One region of the Corynebacterium sp. ED61 genome, then DNA from elsewhere that is predicted to be linked to it. Evidence: predicted binding sites of a transcription regulator. Region 1 holds the regulator's gene; the other holds the start of a gene.
What was found. Region 1 encodes LexA, which represses DNA repair genes until DNA is damaged. Its sites were predicted from a motif close to CGAACANNTGTTCG; they were not measured.
Positions count from the first base shown of each region.

Region 2: IM764_RS02850 (HNH endonuclease signature motif containing protein) is a predicted target of LexA. The motif match lies at 3,952-3,965, and genes of this name have one in related genera.

Region 1 covers NZ_JADGIT010000011.1:262-5,752, forward strand. Annotated here, with positions in the region: partial or broken gene IM764_RS09860 (solute carrier family 23 protein) at 1-187, shown strand, start outside; gene IM764_RS09865 (DeoR/GlpR family DNA-binding transcription regulator) at 218-1,033, opposite strand; gene lexA (transcriptional repressor LexA) at 1,081-1,848, opposite strand; gene nrdR (transcriptional regulator NrdR) at 2,622-3,077, shown strand; gene hrpA (ATP-dependent RNA helicase HrpA) at 3,129-5,491, opposite strand, start outside.
Region 2 covers NZ_JADGIT010000002.1:163,754-169,244, forward strand. Annotated here, with positions in the region: gene IM764_RS02835 (PPK2 family polyphosphate kinase) at 1-117, shown strand, start outside; gene IM764_RS02840 (acyltransferase) at 212-1,453, shown strand; gene IM764_RS02845 (glycerophosphodiester phosphodiesterase family protein) at 1,534-2,610, shown strand; gene IM764_RS02850 (HNH endonuclease signature motif containing protein) at 2,617-3,834, opposite strand; gene IM764_RS02855 (cation:proton antiporter) at 4,007-5,491, opposite strand, start outside.

The sequences.
Region 1 (5,491 bases):
CAATCTCACAGCGGCATCCGTCGCCATCATCGCCGGCATTGGAAATCTAACGTTGACGGTAGGCAGCGTTCAGCTGGAGGGCATTGCGTGGGGTTCGGTTGGCATCATTGTGGGCTATCCAGTGATGCGTTGGCTTTACGATCACGTGGGGGAAGGCCGATACGTCAATACGGCACGCGCGGAATAGTCGTGGTGGCGACTGCTGAATACCGGGTGGCTACTTTTTAGCGAAGGCTACAGAAACTCCAGCATTCTCTAGTGCGGCGACGTAGGACTCGTGTGGTTGTAGGTCAGTGACAACGGTGCTGATGTCTTCAATAGCAGCGAAGCTGACTAAGTAATCCAGCCCGAACTTTGTGGCATCTACGAGGGCTATGACGTGCTCGGCGTGTGTGACCATGGCGCGTTTCACAGCGCCCTCTTCTTCATCAGGGGTGGAGAGCCCGTGATTTAGGGTAAGAGCGTTGGTGCCTACAAATGCCACATCAGCTCTGAGAACTGCGATGGTTTGGGTGGCGATATTGCCTACGACCGCTTGCGCCTGTGGGCGTACTTTGCCGCCGAGAAGCTGGATATCGAAGTATTCGGAATCTGCCAGAGTTTTGGCGATGGGTAGTGAATTCGTGATCAGCTTGTAGGGAGGAACATAACCGCTGGTAGGGGCGTGGGGGATGCTCTCTAGTCCCGAGGTGGCGAGAGCTTCTGCCATGAGAGCGGTAGTGGTTCCTCCGTCGAGAAACAAGGTGCGGCCAGGAGGCGGAAGTAGCTCGAGAGCTCTGCGAGCAATACGCCGTTTAGCGTCGAGCGCAGATTGGGCGCGCGATTCGAATGGGGTGAATTCCGTGCGGTAGTTCTGTGACGGGACCGCGCCACCGTGTACTCGGCGAATTCCGCCTTGTGCATCGAGTGTGGCCAGGTCGCGCCGAATTGTTTCTGCCGTGACGCCAAACTTCTCCGCGAGCTCAATTACCGTGACGCGACCCTTAACGGCGGTCAACGACAATATTTGCCGGCGACGTTCAGTGGACCGCAACGGCATGGGCGGACGACCTTTCTCCTAGGGCTAATCGATTACCTCGTCTAGATCTTACGGAGGACGGCGACGACCTTGCCCAAGATCTCCGCCTCTTCAGCAGGAATTGGTTCGAACAGATCGTTGTGGGGGAGCAGCCACAATCCGTCTTCGTTCTTGTGCCATTCCTTAACGGTGGCGTCTCCATCAATCATCGCGGCCACAAAATCGCCCAGTTCTGCGACCTTTTGGGACTTGACGACGACCCAGTCTCCATTGAAGATGCCGGCATCTCGCATGGATTCACCGACAACCTGCAGGAGGAAAAGTTCTCCACTGCCCACGAGTTCATTTGGGAGGGGGAAGACCGCTTCTACGTTTTCCTCAGCCAATATCGGAGAACCAGCGGCGATCTGACCGACGACGGGAACATACGAGGCTTCAGGGCGCGCATCACTGGCTTCAGTGGCGTTTTCGCTTGGCTTAGACCGTCCTGGGGATGATTCATATCCGCGAATATCAACTGCACGCGGCTTCTTGTCTTCTCGGCGAAGCAGCCCCTTCTCCTCGAGCTGGGTCAAGTGATAGGACACCGACGAAGTGGACTGCAGACCAACGGCCTCTGCAATTTCGCGGATGCTTGGGGGGTAGCCACGCAGCACCTTGGAATCAGTGATGACTTCTAGAATGCGCCGCTGGCGCTCACTGAGAGAATCGCGACCCTTTCCCTTGGCGCTTGCCGCCTTATCTGCTGCGGACTTACGGGGTCGGCCTGGCTTGCGGCGGGCCTCGGGTGCGACGGGCTGCTCATCTCCGGCGGAAGAAAGTGGACTCATGTGTGCTCCTTGAAGATTTCGACGTGGTTCTCACCCTACCTCATCAACGTCACTTAGTCTGGTTCATCTGTTCGAAAAAGCTTGGAAAATGAATGGACAGTTTAGAACGGGCGTGCTATTTTTCCATTAAGGCATGAAATCGAACGTTCGTACCAAAGGCGTTCAGTGTTCGATTAAATCCACTCTGGTTGTCTAGCCGGTGAGTTTAATGATCTTCGTGCCTGTTCGGATGGCTCGCAGGTAGTCGATGGCCGCACTGGTCGTGAGAATTACATGCGTGAGCTAGCCGAAGTGGCAAATGCATGAAATCACCGAGGTTTGTCCTCATGACGATTGTTTGAGAAGAAAGAAGGCCAATATGACTACTGCGCTGACTCGCCCGGATTCCCGTTCTGTTCGTACTGCACGTGCAGAGCGTATCGTGTCGTCGATCCCCGCACAGAGCGGTTCTACCATCAGTCCACCTCGGGAATCTTTCACGGACCTTCTTGTTCCGAAAGTTCCTGAATCCACGCAGCGTTCGAACACCCATGGGCAGGGAAGGGCGATCGTTCCTTCACGAGCGCGTGTTCGTAGGAGCGAGCGTCTGGTGGAAGATTCTTCTGCAGCGTTCGATAACGCATCATCTAGGTTCTTGGAACGATGGACGCAGAATGTAGAGAAGTTCGTTACCTCTCCAGGTGGTATGTCCCTTTCGGTGGGGACCATGGTTCTGACTATGGGTTTGAGCCCGCTATTCCTTTAAACGCTGCATCGGGACTAGCATGAGTGGCGTGCTGTGCCCTTCTTGTAGTTCCCAACAGTCGCGTGTAGTTGATTCCCGAACCGTGGAAAGCGGTGTCGCGATTCGCCGTCGTCGAGAATGTCTCGAATGTGAAACCCGTTTTACCACCGTGGAACGCTCCGTTTTGCTGGTTACTAAGCGCAGCGGGGTGACTGAAGAATTTAGCCGCGAGAAAATGATCAAAGGCGTTCGCCGGGCATGCCAGGGTCGTGATGTGTCAGATGATGCACTTAAGAGACTGGCCCACGAAGTAGAGCAGAACGTTCGCGCTGTTCACGGTTCACAAGTGCAGGCCAACCAAATTGGCCTCGCGATTCTGGAACCTCTAAGGAACCTGGATGCAGTGGCCTATCTCCGCTTCGCCTCTGTGTACAAGTCCTTCGATAGCGCAGAGGATTTTGAGCAGGAGATCGAATCACTCCGCGCTCACCGCGCCCGTAGCTAGCTAAGATGCAGAGCTCAGCACTGAATCTTCCGAGGCCTTGAAGCACAACCCCTAGCGAATCTTGTCGAGTGCCTTCTTAATCCTCTGGACAGATACCGAGCGTGCGGTACCCAAGTTTTGCGCAAACAAGCTGACCCTGAGCTCTTCAATCATCCAGTGGATCTCCTTGATCTGCGGAGAAGCCGCTCGCGCCTCAGGCAATCTATCCAGGGTCTTAGCCAGGTATCTTTCCGCGTCTAAGACTTGCCCGTCCAGCACTTCTTCCTTGTCCGGATCAGTCTCCATCAGGTCCAACCTGGCCTGCATGGCAGCCACGTACCGCGGAACATGCCTAAGTTGAGCAACCCCATGGCGCGCCACGGCATGAGATCCCACATAGAAATCCAGTTGCTGACGCATTGCCTCTATGGGCTCGCCACTCCACTCCCTTAGTTCCTCGGCCATGTCCGCAACCGCCAAAACTGCAGGTGCAACTTCCACCACAGCCTTTCGGACCCCAGTGGCACCCTGCTTCCGAGCAATGTTAATGACTTCTGCGCACCGGTCTGGATCTCGAATAACTGGTCCGTGCTCCTGCAAAATACTCTTGCACGTCACGGTGACAAGATCTTCCAACAGTGAGTCAAAGCCCACATACGGGAAATTCTCCAACGCAACGCGCTGTCGCAGCGGCAGGCCTTTGAGCATCTGTGCGCGCGAGACGGCTACCGTCTTCGTCATCATGGTCAAAACCGTCTTGAACTGCTGTGCAGCAGCCGCTTGCGGCGTGGGGAACGCTCGTAACACCACGCCCTTGTCCACGGAGACGATCGCGGGGTAGGCCACCACAGTCTGCCCATCGACGATGGTTTCTACCGTCTCTGGAACCGTCCCTATGTTTTCTGCATCCCAGTTGGCGGCGCGGGCCAGCACACCGCCAGTGGCAGCACCGCCGCGTCCTGAAGCGTTGCGTCCGCCAGGTTTACCCTGCGCAGAATTCTTATCTCGACCATTCCCGGACTTAGTCTTATCGCCACTTTTCGGCCTTCCGTGGCGACCATGAGAAGCTGCGTCGGCGGGATCGGGCGCATCAGATCCAGAACCCAGGCTGCGGGCTGCGGCTTGCGCAATAGCGTTGGTGACCTGAGAGGTGAGTCGCTGTTGGAGCGCAGCGACGTCGCGGTCCTGATCCACCACATGGCCTCGTCGATCAATGGCAGCCACGTTCATCCGCAGGTGGGATGGCACCTTGGACCAATCAAAGTCCGATGCGGAGATTCCACTGCCACCAAGTGACCGAAGCGCATCAGCCAGCGCTGCATCGATGGCTCCGTCGAAAGGCGTCATACGTTGCAGTGCGTGTTCCGCGAAGTCCGTAGCGGGCACCACGCTCCTGCGTAGTGGCTTGGGCAAGCTCTTAATCAGCGATACACACAGTTCCTTGCGCAGCCCGCTGACCAGCCACTGCGTGGCTTGGGAATCGACCGTAGCCAACAAGGGAAGTGGCACGCGCATGGTGATTCCGTCACGCGGGTCTCCCGGCTGGAAGACATAGCTGAGTTCGAACTCTAAGCTGCCCTGCTGCCACACGTCAGGGAACTCGTGGGCGGCTGTCGCCCCCTCAGCGGATTCGATTAGCGCATCGGCGGAAAAGTCCAGCAAACCGGCGTCGGTATGACGGGCCTTCTTCCACCACGCGTCGAAATGCCGAGCTGAGGTGACAGAGGCAGGGATCCGGGAATCGTAGAACCGGAACAGAGTGTCGTCGTCGACAATAATGTCCCGCCTGCGGGCCTTGTCTTCCAACAAGCTGGCCTCGTTCAACAACTCCTGGTTGTGATGGAAGAACTTGTGGCGCGTGGTCCAATCGCCTTCCACCAGGGCATTTCTGATGAACAGTTCGCGCGCCAGTGGTTTGTCGATTCGTCCCAGGTTGACGGTTCGGTCCGCAACCAGCGGCAATCCGAGCATCAAGACCTTTTCGTGGACCATCGCTGCGCCGCGAGAGCTAGACCAATGTGGTTCGGAATGCACAGTCTTGGTCATGTGTGGCGCGATGGTTTCCACCCACGCAGGATCAATTGGACCGGCCGTGCGCGCGAAAACCTGGGAGGTTTCCACCAGTTCGGCAGCCATGACCCACTGCGGTGGTTTTTTGGACAGCTGGGAACTGGGGTGGATGACGAAGTGCGTATTGCGCGTGCCAGTGAACTGCTTGGAGTTGCCTTCCCGCATGCCAATATTAGTCAGCAGGCCGGTGAGTACTGATTTGTGCACCGCGTCTTCATGGATGTTTTCTTCGTCGAAGTCCATGTCGCGCACGTGGGCAATGTTGGGGATGCTCCACGAGAGTTCCTGGATGACTGTCAGCAGCTGGCGCACCAAATCCATCCATTCGCGAGAGCGCATGTAGTGGATGAATTCGCTCTGGCAGA
Region 2 (5,491 bases), on a different contig from region 1:
CAACTGGTTTTGCTGGACACGCTGCAGAAAATGGACCTGGAGTGGCCATCTGCTCCGGTGGACGTCGAGGCCGAACTGGAGTGGGTCAAGGCCTTGCCTGACGACCCCCGAGACTGATCTCCCCCAATTGGGCGCGTTGCTTTTGGATTGACGGGGCGCGAGGAGCAGGCTATCCAGGTGTCTCTCGCGCGATGAAGGAATCCCGCCAGTTATGCCTCGTCCCGTTAATGCAAGTCACCGCTATGTTTCCGGCCTCGTGGGCCTGCAAACAATCGACGTTGCCGTGGTGATTTTGTACCACCTCAACGTCCCCAGGTTTTGTAGGCGGCCTGCTGGGCGTGGGCGGGTTTTCACGCTCGCCGGTTATCTGATAACGGCCAACCTGATGCGTTCATGGGACAAGAACGGCAACCTCGACTTGTCCACGTTCTGGCTGCGCCGATTCCGCCGCCTACTGCCTGCCGTGATCCATACTTTGGTTTCCGTGCTGATTCTTACGGCCTCGCTGCGCAAGCAGGACCTAGGCTCCACGTTGGCCGAGCGTTCCTACGGCATCTATCTGTGGCACATGCCCGTCATCGCGTTCATGCCGCATTCGTGGCTGGAGCAGCACCGATTCTGGGCGTCCTTGATCACGGTCGTCGTCTCTGTTTTGCTCGCGGCTGCTAGTTGGAGCTGGGTAGAGGATCCTATTCGGAAAAATGGGATCGTTGAGCCGGTTCGAGCATGGCGTCGGAATCAAAACGAACGCCCCTTCCCCACCCTGGTGGGCGCGGGTGCGGCGGTGATCCTGGCAGCGATCGTGTCGGTGGGTGCGGTGCCTGCGATTGTTGGTTCGACGCCAACCTCGTCCGCCGCCCCCGCCATGGAATTAGACCCGAGCGAACGCCCCACCGCTCCGGCACCAACAACCGAAACCGCCGCCGGTGACGAGCAGGACACGATGAGCTGCACGCAGGTGATCCACGTGGGAGATTCCACCTCGATCGGCATGTTCTCTCCGGCGATGGTGGACGATCCCAACGAAACCGCATTCACCACGTACCTCGAATACGGGGCGAAGGACGTGCGCGACAGCGTATTCGGCGCACGCGCGACAACCGAGGGATGGAGTGACCCGAAGACGGGCTCGACGTATCCGTCGGCAATCGAATCCGTCACCCAGCTCAAGGAAATGTACCCAGCTGAAGGCACGTGTTGGGTCTTCGCGACGGGTGTCAACGATGCCGCAAATATCTCCGCTGGTGCCACCGCGCAGTACGACGAACGCGTGGAGGCGATGATGGATCTGCTGGGCAACGACGCGCTAGTGTTGTGGCCAATGGTGGCCACAAACACCAACGAGGGCAATACCCAGCGCCCGAAGTGCTTCGCTGCGGCCTTGGCCCGAGCGTTCCCGGCTTCGAAGGATGACGAGCCTTCGAACGAGAAGACCGTAGGTTCGGGGCTGTAGCACTCGCCCTGCGCACCCCACCGCCCTGCCTTAGAGTTACGCGTGGAAAGTTTTCCCACTGAATTTTGCGAGGAACTGCAATGCCCACCGGACTCACCACCACCCCGCGCTCGAGCTGGCTCAAGAAGCTCGCGGTATCCGTCTCCACTTCTGCCCTCGCGCTCGGCTCAGGGGTTATCGTCGCCCCGGCCGCGCACGCCACTGAATCTTCCTTGGGCTCTGCTGGCTCCCTAAACTTCGGCAGCAGCTTGGGTTCCTCCGCTCCAGACTCCACTCCTGCGCACGATTTCGACCTGCAGTCCCACCGCGGCGGCCGCGGCGAGTGGACCGAGGAGTCCGGTCATGCTTTCGAGCAGTCCTTGAAGCTGGACGTCACCACGCTGGAACTGGATATCGTCCTGGCGGAGGACAACACCCCTGTGGTTTGGCACGATCCATCCATCCAGGAAGACAAGTGCTCGGACACCGAACCGGCCACGCCTAACGATCCCGAGTTTCCTTACGTGGGCAAGCTGGTGCACGAGCTGAACTGGGACCAGCTGCAGACCCTGAACTGCGACAAGAAGCTCTCCGGCTTCCCCGATGCCGAGCCCGTCGAGGGAAACAAGTTGCTGCAGCTGCAGGACGTCTTCGACATCGCTGCCGCCGATCCCCAGGTCCGCTTCAACATCGAAACCAAGATCGAAGCCGAAAACCGCGAGGACTCCGCGACTCCCGAGGAGTTCGTGAACACCATCGTGCCCGTGATCCAGCAGAACAACGCCGTGGACCGCTCCGCCATCCAGTCCTTCGATTGGCGCTCGCTTCCGCTGGCTCACCAGGCCGCCCCTGAGCTGGACATCGTTGCGCTTTACGACGAGACCACGTGGAAGGCTAACTCCGTGTGGACCGAGCCGATCAATTACGACGATGTGCACGGCGATGTCGTGGCAGCCGCCGAGCAGCTGGGAGCCAACGTCCTGTCCCCCAACTTCAAGCTGGTCAACCAGCAAAATGTGCAGTGGGCGCACCAGCACGGCATCCAGGTCATCCCGTGGACCGTCAACGAGTCCGATGACATCAACCGCATCATCGACACTGGCGTAGACGGCCTGATCACGGACTACCCCACCCGCGCGACCGAAATCCTGAACAGCCGAGGCATCACGATCGCCTAGCAGGCCTTAAGCGATGCTCCTTTCTCGCGGTTCTTGGTGTTCCCGTCGGTTTTCTTCTCGACGCAATGCTCGCCGCTGCATCGTGCGTTCCTCCCAGCTCTGACGCCACCGACCATCCAACATCCGCTTGCCAGGCCACACGATCGGGCCGTCTGGCAACGTGACCACCACGGATCCGTCGGGGAAGATCCAGTGATCCGCGCCTTGGGCGTCCATGATCACTTTCATCACGCCGTCCGTCTTCCGGTTGTGGCAGGTACGGCAAAGGGTGTGCAAGTTTGCCGGAGTGGTCAAACCTCCCTCGTCGAAGGGGATCCGGTGGTCAATATCGCAGTTGGCGGCAGGTATCGAACATCCAGGTCCGCGACACGTTCCGTCGCGCCCCCGCACGTAGGCGGCCATGGCGGCAGGCACCACGTAGGCATCCACGATCTGCTCTGCAATGCCTTCGCGCAGATCACGGATGCTCGTGACATTCGCGGCCTGACGTGCGGCAGCCTCAGGCGACAGCGGACCGGCACCATCCATGTAGTCCGGATCCGCATTCGCTCCCACATCCGCATTGGAATAGATGTTGAGCACCACGCGAACATCTACCTTCTCGTGCACCAGCTTGATCAGCGCATCCACCAACGAGCAGTCGTGCTTGCGCGCGATGGCCTTCAGAGAATCGTGCACCGTCTTGGCTTCATCAGCCGGCAGGTAGCCCATCATCTTGGCTCCCCCGCCGCTGGTTGGTGTGAACCCCAAACTCCGGCGCGACTCATCCTCATCCCGCTCCGCCGCCTCCGGATCAAGCTCCAACACAATCTTGCGCACCCGATTACGAATCGCCGTCGCCCCCGGCAAATGCTGCCCCTCGTATCGCGGCGTGAGGTAGCGTGTAATCTCCCGGTCCACCGCCTCCAGCGCGTCTTCTTCGACGCCAATCACCGCCCGCTCAATAGCTCGCAACCGCCACAAATCAATGTGCGCCATCTGCTCAATCAACGCCGCCAACTGCGGAAACGAGTGCAACATCAACAGCGCATCAAAGTTCTGCCTCGCCAACGTCTCCGAAGTCCCCAACCTTGATGCAATGCGGCAGGAATGCACCCCCACATCGTCGAGAACAGGATTCGGCAGCACTGAGCGCCAGGCCGCGTAGTCAGCGCGATTAGTGTTCATGTAGTGAATGGATAGTGGATCGTCCGGCGCGCAGGCGTCGAAAAACAACTCCCCCATAACAACCAAGCCCCTCGTGTAAAAGATCGTGTGTAGTGGTGATCAACGAATCGAAACAACGTTCACACATGACTATACGAACGGGCAGGACAACTATTTCGACAACATGTAATGTTTAGAACAGATGTTCGATTAAGTACCCGCCGCTAAACGGTGGATATGGCCCAAAACGCTAGCGCTGCGCCGTCGCTGCAATCAGCATGCGGTCGATGTCCCGAAGAACTTGGTCAACGATCGCGGGGTCCTGCCCCGGCTCGCGTCGTGCGGCCAGCACCGTAGACTGCGCAGCCTCCAGGGCAACCTTCCTAATTTCGGTGGCCTTGACCCGCATTTGCGAGGCATAGGCCATTCGTTCAGAAATTAGTTCGGATACATCCACGTCGACCTCCGCATCGCGCAACAGGGTATCGCCAGTGCCCTCCACGCGTTCCTCAACTAGACGCTCGCAACGGGCGTCCACTGGCTGACCATCCTCATCCAGTGTGATTTCCCCTTCTGCAACCAGCGCCTTTTTCGCCTTTGCCCGGCGAAAAGCCTCAAGAGACGCCGAGGCATCCATGCGCGCATCGGCTTCCTCTGTCAACCAGTGTTCAATCGAGGCCACAAATTGTGGCGACAGGTCATTGGCATGTCGATAGAGTTCCTTTAATGCGGCCCGATGTCCGCGCGCAATCAGTGCCTCCCGAGCCTGATCATTGAGGGCGTCTGGTCCTTGCGTGAGGTCCAGCTTGTTCAGCAGCCACGGCAACGTCATGCCGGGGATCACCATGGTGCACAGCAGCACCATCAGTGCGATAACGGAGACTTCATGCGCATTGGTCAATGCGCCACCAGGGATAGACAGGATCAGCGCCAGGCTCACCAGCCCACGCATGCCACCCCAGGTCAGCACCACTACTTCCTTCATGCGCAGTGGGGCGATGTCCCTGCGCGTCTTGTGCTTGTTGACCTTGTAGAACCCGAACATCCAGCAGAAACGCACGGCAATCAGTACTAGGGACACGATCAACCCCACGTACACGGCGTGCCACAGGTCAGTGCCCACTTCGTGGATCGCATCGCGGACAGTCAGGCCGATCAGTCCAAAGGCCAGACCGGTGAATACCATCTCCACCGTCTCCCAAAATGCCTGGCCGGACAGCCTATCTTCGGCACCGATGTTCAATCGGGAATTCATCTCCACGGCTGCAATAACGATGGCAATCACGCCAGACGCATAAAGTTCTTCGGCAACGATGTACACCGCGAATGGAACAATCCAGCTAAACGCGGTGCGCGCTGTGGTGGAATCCATCATGTTGGACATCTTCGCCGCCCCCAGCCCACCCAACACACCGATCAGCACGGCCACAGCAACGGAAACCACAAAGTCCCACACCCCCTGCGCGATGGACAAATCGCCGCCAGCGAGAAGAGCCACGAGGGCGACGTGAAAAGCGACGATGGAGGCGGCGTCGTTAAAAAGACCTTCCATCTGCAGCGCGGACGTGAGGCGGCGGGGAACCACGGTGGTCTCGGCGACGGCGTCCACAGCCACGGGGTCTGGTGGGGCCAGCGCCGCACCGATGACCACGGCGGCAGCCACGCCCAGGGTGGGGTACATCAGCATCAAGGTGCCGGTCACGGCGGCGATTGTGGCGACGACAAGGAGCACGGA